Regions from separate parts of the Aeribacillus sp. FSL K6-2848 genome, predicted to be linked through region 3. Evidence: riboswitches for the same ligand, from Rfam matches in the RefSeq annotation. Region 3 holds a riboswitch; each other region holds the start of a gene.
The links. Region 3 has a riboswitch for cobalamin ahead of NSS70_RS16230 (ribonucleoside-diphosphate reductase subunit alpha). Riboswitches for the same ligand answer to the same signal wherever they lie in the genome.

Region 1 (3,282 bases), 1.8 Mb from region 3:
TTCGATAATCTTTCGCTCTTGATAGCCTCCCGAAATGTTCTTGACTTGCAGCATGTTACCCTCTTCTTTCCATTCTTTGTTTCATTAAAATAAAGGCAAAGCTGGGAGCGCCGATTAAAGCCGTGATCACACCGATCGGAAGTTCTGTCGGCGACACGATCGTTCTTGAAACGAGATCCGCCAAAATTAAAAAAGCGGCGCCAAAAATGGCGGACAGAGGGAGAAGATGGCGATAATCACTTCCCCAAAGCAGCCTGTTTACATGCGGGATGACAAGACCGACAAACCCAATCGTTCCGCTGATGGCAACGGCCGCACCGGCTAAACAAGAGGATGATGCTAAAATAAACAGCTTTCTCCTTTTTACATGGACCCCAAGCTGCTTCGCCTTCTCTTCGCCAAAGGACAGAGCGTTTAATTCTGTTCCGTTTACAAAAATCAAAATGGACCCGATTAAAAAAAACGGCAAAAGCATCAATACGTATCCCCAGCCGCGCATCGCAACGCTTCCTAACAACCAGTTGACAATTTGTCGCAATTCTTCGCCTGTCAGGGCAATCATTAATGAAATGAAAGCACTTAAAAAGGAACTTAAAATAATTCCGGTCAGCACAATCGTTTCAATCCTCATCGTTTTTTCAATGAAATTGGCGAACAAAATCACAGCCAAAATCGTTAAAAAACCCGTAAAAATGCTGACAACCGGCAAAGTGAATGAGCCGAAAAAAGGAATTTGAATGCCGAAAAAAAGAACAAGTACAGCACCTAAAGAAGAACCTGATGAAACACCGAGCGTATAAGGATCTGCCAAAGGGTTTTGCAAAAGCCCTTGATAACAAGCCCCCGCCATTGCAAGCGAGGCTCCGACAAGTCCGGCTAAAACGACACGAGGAAGTCGAATATCAAGCACAATGCTTTTCATGCTTTCATCAATGTCCGGCGCCAAACCGGTATAGAACAGTTGATTGAAAATTATTTGGAAAATATCCTTAAACGTGATGTGAAACGTTCCGATAGAAATTCCTAAAAAGACGGAAAAAATAAGAAAACAAGCGGTCGCCGTATAGGCGACCACATGTTTATTTTTTGTAGACATCCGGATAAATTGCTTTCGCAAGTTCTTCTACTCCTTCAACCAATCTTGGGCCTGGGCGGCTCACCAAGTCGGAATGCACATCGTAAACCCGTTTATTTTTCACCGCTGATACATTTTCCCATCCTTTGCGTGCCAACACCTGGTCAACAGCTTTATCGACGTAATAGCCGTATGTCGTCACAATGACGTCTGGGTTCAGTTTTACAACGGCTTCTTCCGTCATTTGCGGCCAGCCTTCTTGATCGCCCGCTGCATTTTTTGCTCCAATGATCGTTAGCATTTCATCCATAAACGTTCCTTTTCCCGTCGTATAGATTTGTGGTGCGGGATTCACTTCGACAAAAACAGACACTTTTTGATCATCCGGAATCGTTTTTCCTTTTTCTTGAATATCCGCCAGTTTCGTTTTCATCTCAGCCACAATATCTTCGGCTTTGTCACTTGTCCCTGTAATTTTGCCGATTGTTTGGATGGAGTCATACACTTTATCAAATGATTGGGCATCTTCGACTACAAAAACATTTATTCCCGCATCTTTCAGCTGCTTCAGCCCTTCCTGCGAGTTATGGGCGCTGGAAGCATGCGCTAAAACAAGATCCGGTTTTAAAGAAATAATTTTTTCAACATTAAATTCCATCCCGCCAACCTTTTCTTTGTTTTGAACATCTTCCGGATAGTTGTCATTATCACTTACACCGACAATTTGTTCACCCAACCCTAAAGCATAGGCAATTTCAGTATTGCTTGGAATTAGCGAAACAATCCGCTCCGGTTTTTCGCTTACCGTCACCTCATTTCCTAAACCGTCCTTGACCTTCACCGGAAATTGTGAAGCCGTCTCTTCCGTCTTTTGATTGCTTTTGTTTTCAGACGGCTCTGATGTATTTTGTTGGCCGCATCCAGCCGCAATTCCAAATAGAAGTAATAAGGCTAAAAATAGTGCAGATAATTTTTTCATCATTTTCCTCCTCCAATAAAAAACATCTTCTTGAATTCGATAAGAAGATGTCTGAAAACGTACATATGTATTGTTTTCAAACACCTCCCTATCCGCGTAGGGTTTTAGGTGTGCTCAAACAGGCAGGTCTCCTGGCTCATGGTCATCGCTTCCTGGACCTTCCCGTTGAAACAGTGGTTTTCCCAGGTTGCTCCCATTCACAGTGGCGGGACCGCGTTGGATTTTCACCAAACTTCCCTTTTAAGCTGGCAGCTATGTGCCGGCACCTGTTTGCTTTTCGGTATAATGTTATGACGAAATGTATTATACATGATTTGATTGAATTCTGGTAGGAAGAAAATGAAAAAAATCGACAAATTGACCTAAATGTTTTGGATTTCGATACAGTTTTCGCTAAAAATAAAATTTTTTTGAACTTCCTTTCCATTACTTGAATAAAATATTTGTAGACAAGCGAATTGGATGTTTGAAAACGAAGGAGGATATTGCAGTGACAACCGTTCTTTTAGACCCTGGCCACGGAGGAAGCGATCCCGGCGCAACCTATAGAAATTATGAGGAAGAAGATTTTACGTTGACTATTGCCCTCTTGGCAAGACAACATTTACTTGAACATTACCAAGTCAACGTTCTCATGACGCGCACAGACGATCGAACAGTCGGTTTGTCAGAAAGATCATCCATGGCTAACCGAGAGAATGTTGATTTTTTCTGTTCCATTCATATTAATGCCGGCGGAGGAACAGGTTTTGAAAGCTATGTTTATAACGGAGGGGCCTCTCCAAGAACGATCCAATACCGGTCCGTCATCCATGATCAAATTATGAGCGTTATCGGTCCGAAATATAGCGTAAAGGATCGGGGCAAAAAAAGCGCCAATTTTCACGTGTTAAGAGAAACAAAAATGCCTGCGGTTCTTTTGGAAACATTGTTTATTGACCATTCGAATGACATCAAACTTTTAACATCGTCTGACTTTATGAGCGACTATGCAGCAAGCTTAGCCGATGGAATCGGAAAAGCGCTTAATTTGCCCAAAAAGTCGACACGCACCACCCCAACTCCGCAGCCATCGCCAGCTGCAGGCAGCAGGATGTACAAAGTCATTGCCGGTTCCTTTAAAAACCGAGAAAATGCAGAAAAGCTGATAAATGAACTGAAAGGAAAAAATGTTGATAGTTTCCTTTCCGCTGCGATGGTGGACGGAACAAGTTATTTCCGCGTTCAA
Region 2 (3,282 bases), 770 kb from region 3:
GGCGGATTTCTTTCGTTTGCGGAAAGCTGCCGATCGTTGTTGTCGGTAGAATTGGCAAGTTCCATCTATTTTTATGCAGCTTGCGCCGAACAGAAAAGTCCACACGGTTCGTCGGGTAGGATTCAATCTTGGCGGCTGCCTCTTGCACGTTTCGGTTTGTCCGAAAATCAGAATTCATAAATTGCGTGTAATAACGGTCATCGTATCGTAAATCGCTTATACTTAATTCACCTTTTGCATATTGTGTCAGCTGATGGACTTCACTTAATTTTTCGTCTGCAAAGGAGAGAGCATTTTTTAAAATTTCCGGCAATTCGTGTTCATTTTTTACGGTAACCGGCACATGGAGCAAGCTGCAGGAAGGTTGAATGATCAATCGATCAACATCAACATGCTGAGCGAGAAAATCAATTTTGCTTGCTTTTTCTTCTAATGATGCCCTCCATATGTTGCGGCCGCTGATTAAACCGGCAGCCAATATTTTGTCTTTTGGAAACCCGAATTTTTGGATGTTTGCACTGTTGGCTCCCCCATCATGTACAAAATCAAGACCGATAGCAGCAACAGGCAATGAAACGATATGTTGATAGTGAGAAAGACTTTCAAAATAAGTTTGCAACAGTATGTTCAAAGATGGATTCGCTTCGTGAAAAGCTTCATACACTTCTTTAAACAACGGAATCAATGACTCATCAATTTCCTGAACGAGAACAGGCTCATCGATTTGCACCCACTTTGCGCCTGCTTGATGCAACTCTGTCAACAATTGAATATAAACTGGGATGAAAGCAGATAAATGCTTATAAAAATCTCGTTTTTCATATTTTTTCGCCAGCATTAAAAAAGTAATCGGCCCTAAAACAACAGGTTTTGTCTCAATATTTAGTTCGTCTTTTGCTTCATTGTAAAGCTTGAGCAGACGGTTTTCCAAAAAAGCAGGCGGCTTATTTTCCAGTTCCGGAACGATATAATGATAATTTGTATCAAACCATTTTGTCATTTCTAAAGCCTCGGCTTCTTCGGATCCCCTTGCCATTGCGAAATATGTTTTGATGGAACGGGGATCCATATGCTGGAACCTCGAAGGAATATATCCAAACATGAAAGCAGTATCGAGAACGTGGTCATAAAACGAAAAATCTCCTATGGGAATCAGCTCAATTCCGCTTTCATGCTGTTTCTTTAAGTTGGAAAGACGGATCTTTTTCAACGTTTCCAGTAAGCTGCTTTCAGAAATGTCTCCATTCCAAAATAATTCCAAAGCTTTTTTCCATTCCCGGCGTTCGCCAATTCGCGGATAGCCAAGATTTGAACTAATGGCTGCCATTACGAAAACCTCCCATTTGATTTTTGCTCAACACAATAAAAAAGCCCTCTTTACGCTAATAAAAGAGGGACTGGATATCCTAGCTCGTGTTGAGGCACCCAAATGGTTTCAACATGAACATGGCTTCTCACTCCTCCCTATGACGCGTAGGTCGTAGTGCATACAACAGGCAGGTCTCCTGACTTAGGTTCAACGCTTTTGATCTCCTTCCCATTTCTCTGGCAGAAACAGTGGCTGATGATCAAAAGCTCCCCATCACAGTGGCGCGACCGTGTTGGAATTTCACCAAACTTCCCTTTTAAGCGCATATTGCGGCTGCAATATGACGCACCTGTTGCTGGTACACATATGAAACTATAATTATCAGAATAGAGGATTTTTTTTTATTTTTCAACACCACATTTGCAATTAAAAAGAAAAATTTTTTAGGAAAGTAGATGGCTTGCGATTTCTTCCGCTTTACATGACAAAAACCCGCCAGAACATAAAGGTTTTCTGCGGGTCTTTACAGCGGTTGGGATTTTTCCGGAAAACAGTTATTTCGAGAGAAGGTTTCTTTTCACGCCTTTCTTTTTAGGATACATTTTAAATAATTGAGATTTACTGGAATAAAAATCTTGGTTTGCCGCTTTGATAAAAGAACCGGCTAAAAGGACAAAAATAAACAACAAAGGGAAACCGCCAATAATGCTAACAGTCTGCAATGTGGACAATCCGCCGAGGTACATTAAAATAAGCGGCAAAACGGAAAGAGCAAAAGCCCAAAATAAACGGTTCCATCGCAAAGGTTCATCGGCAACTTCTTTTTGGACAACAGATGCTAAAATATAAGAGCTTGAATCAAACGTTGTTGCTAAAAAGATCACGGCAAGCACAGTAAATACGGCAATCACAATGTTGCTTAACGGCAATTGTTTCAATATTCCGATAATGGCTGCTGATCCGCCATGTTCATCTAATGTAGCTGTTACATGGTATTGGCCTGTCAGTTCTAAAAATAATCCAAAGTTTCCTAAAATCCCAAAAAAGAGAATGCAGCCGAGCGTTCCATATACTACTGTTCCGAGCGTCATTTCGCGGACAGTGCGTCCTTTTGAAATTTTAGCGACGAACAAGCCGACAAATGGAGCGTACACGAGCCACCAAGCCCAATAAAATACCGTCCATGATTCCGGAAAGCCTGTTCGTTCAAACGGTCCTAAACTGTTAAAAGGTTCAGTCCATAAAGACATCCGCATGTAATGATCAAGCATGATGCCGATGCTGTTGACGGCCGTTTCCGCCAGAAAGACGGTCGGGCCGGCAAGGAAGACAAACACCAACAATAATACGGCAAGCCATAGGTTGATGTCGCTCAAAATTTTAATGCCTTTCCGCAAACCGGAGTAAGCGCTTGCTGCGAAGATCAATGTACAAATAAGCAAAACCACTGTTTGGAGTGTCATCGAAGGTTCGATGCCGGAAAGTTCATGAATTCCTTCTGTAATGAGCGGCGTCCCTAAAGCGAGTGTCGTTCCAGCTCCGCCCAGCAAACCAAACATAAACAAGACATCAATGATTTTGCCTATTGGTCCATCTGCTTTTTTGCCAATGAGAGGCCGGCACGCTTCGCTTACTTTTAACACCGGTTTTTTCTTTACATAATAGAAATAGCTGATTGGCAGGGCAGGGAGGCAATAGATGGCCCATGCCGTCGGTCCCCAATGAAAAATTCCATATGCGGCCGCCCATTCAACGGCTTCTTTTGATCTAGGTTCGATGCCAAATGGAGGTCCCGTATAGTAGTAAGCCCATTCAATCGTTCCCCAATAAAGAACACTTGATCCAATTCCAGCGCAAAAAAGCATAGCTGCCCAAGATAATGTCGGAAACTCAGCCTTTTCTAAAGGATCCCCCAGTTTGATTTTTCCGTATCGGCTAAAAGAAACATAAAGAATAAAAATCAATACTGCTGC
Region 3 (3,282 bases):
TCTTGGTGCAACTCGCTTATGTGTACAGTATGGTCGAATCCAACAGCGATTTCTCTACCGGGCTTGACTTCCTTCGAAAGAAGAAAGGACATAGCCTCGTGGAGTTTATTTACGATGCAGCGAAACAAGATATTCCCATTGATGTCGTTAAAAAACAGCTTCATGTGGCATAAGGGGTACTCCGTTTGTCTCTTTTTACATGGTAATTATTGTAATGAAAATTGCTCAACTACAGTAATTTAAACTCTGCTTTATGTATATTTCTCTTCTCAACACAAATAATATTTTCTGTAAAAAAATCAAAGGAGGAACAATCATATGGCTCTCATTCCTTACGATCCTTTTTCTGAGATCAACCAATTTAGACGAAACATGAATCGCGTTTTTTCTGAAAGCTTCCCGCATTTTTTTGAAAACTTTGAGACTATGAATACCCCCCGGCTTGATATTCATGAAACTGCTAATGAAGTAATTGTTACGTGTGATTTGCCCGGCCTTGAAAAAAAGGAAGACGTTGACATTCATCTTGATCGCAACGTTCTTACGATCAGCGGCACAATTCAAAGAAGCAAAGAAGTAAAGGAAGAAGAAATGCATAGACGCGAACGGTTTGTAGGGCGGTTTCACCGCGCTGTTGCATTGCCGGCAAATGTAAAAGAAGAAGAAGTGAGCGCGACATATAAAAATGGCGTTTTGGAAATCCGTATTCCAAAACAAACCGAAAACAACAAAAAGAAAATTGATATTCAGTTTCATTAATTGTTTCGTGAGGTTGCAAAATTTCAATCAGCCTCACTTTTTTATTGCAATTTTCGCCAAGTACGATTATGATGAATATATAACATCAAAAATCTATATATTGTGTAATCAAAAACAATTAAATACTATATATTGAAAACCTAACGACAAAGGTGCTGTTTTCAGCTTAAAAGGGAATCCGGTGAGAATCCGGAACTGTCCCCGCAACTGTGAGTGCTACGAAATGAATAATCCACTGTACGTTTCGTATGGGAAGGATTCAAAGTAGGATGAAGCACGAGTCAGGAGACCTGCCTTTGTCCGAACGTTTCTAATTCTTCGGGGGTTGGGAAGATGAAACGATGGTTTGAATGGAGTAGTTTCGCCTTGTAAACTGCCTCCCTTTTAATCATCGTTTGATCCGCTCAGCTTCCTGAGCGGTTTTTTATTTTGATAAGGAGGATGTTTGATGAATATTACGAAAGCATTAAATCTATACGAGGTTTTTCAAAATCATTTTAACAGGAGCGATTGGGAGCTTTATCTAAGACAGCTTGAAAAAAAGTTTCCATCCCTTTCCTTTCATGAATACAGCGAGAGAGTGTCGACAACCCTACAATACCAGCAGATTGATGATCTTGAAAAATTTACAAACCTGCTGATTATTGAAGCTTTAGCAAACATTTCGGAAAGTGAGCCGGATTGGACTTTTTTAGCTGCACACGTATTTCTTGAAAAAATTTACTATGAAGCGAGCCAAAACAGAAATTACAACCAACCGGGCTACGGCGATTTTTATTTGTTAATCGAAACATTAACCGATCTTGGAATCTACAGCCCTCTTTTGCTAGAGCATTATTCAAAAGAGGAAATTATGGAGCTGGGAAATGCCATTGATCCTGAGAAGGACAAGCTGTTTACATACATCGGATTAAGGACCCTTTACGACCGGTATTTAGCTAAAGATTTTCATAAACGAACATTTGAGCTTCCACAGGAACGTTTTATGATCATCGCTATGACGTTAATGATCAACGAGCATCCGTCCAAACGTTTGCATCTTGTAAAGGAAGCGTATTGGGCATTGAGCCATTTATATATGACGGTTGCAACACCTACATTGGCTAATGCAGGAAAATCAGTCGGTCAGCTTTCAAGCTGCTTTATTGATACGGTAGACGACAGCCTTCAAGGCATTTATGATTCGAACACTGATATTGCCAATGTTTCTAAAAGCGGCGGAGGCATTGGAGTTTATTTAGGGAAAATCAGAAGCCGCGGAAGCGATATCCGGGGGTTCAAAGGAGTTTCATCAGGTGTCATTCCTTGGATGAAGCAATTAAATAATACGGCAGTGAGCGTCGACCAGCTCGGCCAAAGAAAAGGAGCAATTGCCGTTTATTTGGATGTTTGGCATAAAGATATTTTCGCCTTCCTAGATGCAAAATTAAATAACGGAGACGAACGGCTGCGCACCCATGATTTATTTACAGGTGTATGCATTCCTGACCTATTTATGGAGCAAGTTGAAAAGCGCGGGGACTGGTATTTGTTCGATCCCCACGAAGTTCGCAAAGTCATGGGATTCAGTCTGGAAGATTATTATGATGAAGAAAAAGGTAACGGCAGCTTTCGGGAAAAATATTTTGAGTGCGTGAATCATCCTTCCTTATCTAAAGAAAAAGTGCCTGCGATTGAAATAATGAAACGGATTATGATCAGCCAGCTTGAAACGGGAACGCCTTTTATGTTTTATCGGGATGAAGTGAATCGAAAAAACGCAAACAAGCATGCCGGCATGATTTATTGCAGCAATTTATGCACAGAGATTGCGCAAAATCAAAGTGCTACTACTGTTGAAGAACAATATGTCGAAGATGGAAAAATTGTCATTGTGAAAAAGCCCGGCGATTTCGTCGTCTGCAACCTTTCTTCCATCAACTTGGCACGGGCTGTTCCAGACAACGTTCTGGAACGTTTAATCCCTATTCAAGTGCGGATGCTGGACAACGTTATCGATTTAAATAACATTCCGGTATTACAGGCAAAGCTTACAAATGAAAAATACCGTGCAATCGGTCTTGGAACGTTTGGCATGCATCATTTATTTGCACTAAAGGAAATTACATGGGAAAGCGACGAGGCAGTCCAATTTGTCGACCAACTATATGAAAAAATTGCGTATTTAACCATTCAGTCGAGTATGGAGCTCGCAAAAGAAAAAGGCGCATACCCTCTCTTTAAAGGCTCGGAGTGGGATACAGGGCGATATTTTGAAATCCGCGGTTATACGTCAAAAAAATGGCAGGAATTAAAGGAAAAAGTGCAGACTTTTGGGATTCGCAACAGCTATTTAATGGCGGTCGCACCGAACGCATCGACCTCCATTATAGCCGGAAGCACAGCAAGCATCGATCCAATTTTCCAAAAAGTTTATTCAGAGGAAAAGAAAGACTACAAAATTCCAGTTACCGTTCCCGACTTAAATGCGAAAACGACTTGGTATTATAAATCCGCTTATTTGATCGACCAAACATGGAGCAT

Region 1: another riboswitch for cobalamin. It lies ahead of NSS70_RS07670 (ABC transporter substrate-binding protein); the one in region 3 lies ahead of NSS70_RS16230 (ribonucleoside-diphosphate reductase subunit alpha).
Region 2: another riboswitch for cobalamin. It lies ahead of metE (5-methyltetrahydropteroyltriglutamate--homocysteine S-methyltransferase); the one in region 3 lies ahead of NSS70_RS16230 (ribonucleoside-diphosphate reductase subunit alpha).

The regions. Positions count from the first base shown of each region.
Region 1 covers NZ_JBBOQQ010000001.1:1,554,521-1,557,802, reverse strand. Annotated here, with positions in the region: gene NSS70_RS07680 (adenosylcobinamide amidohydrolase) at 1-54, opposite strand, end outside; gene NSS70_RS07675 (FecCD family ABC transporter permease) at 56-1,117, opposite strand; gene NSS70_RS07670 (ABC transporter substrate-binding protein) at 1,080-2,054, opposite strand; cobalamin riboswitch at 2,159-2,339, opposite strand; gene NSS70_RS07665 (N-acetylmuramoyl-L-alanine amidase) at 2,545-3,282, shown strand, end outside.
Region 2 covers NZ_JBBOQQ010000001.1:4,135,632-4,138,913, reverse strand. Annotated here, with positions in the region: gene metE (5-methyltetrahydropteroyltriglutamate--homocysteine S-methyltransferase) at 1-1,327, opposite strand, end outside; cobalamin riboswitch at 1,479-1,677, opposite strand; gene NSS70_RS19830 (BCCT family transporter) at 1,864-3,282, opposite strand, start outside.
Region 3 covers NZ_JBBOQQ010000001.1:3,364,519-3,367,800, forward strand. Annotated here, with positions in the region: gene NSS70_RS16220 (IS701 family transposase) at 1-173, shown strand, start outside; gene NSS70_RS16225 (Hsp20/alpha crystallin family protein) at 319-759, shown strand; cobalamin riboswitch at 893-1,071, shown strand; gene NSS70_RS16230 (ribonucleoside-diphosphate reductase subunit alpha) at 1,208-3,282, shown strand, end outside.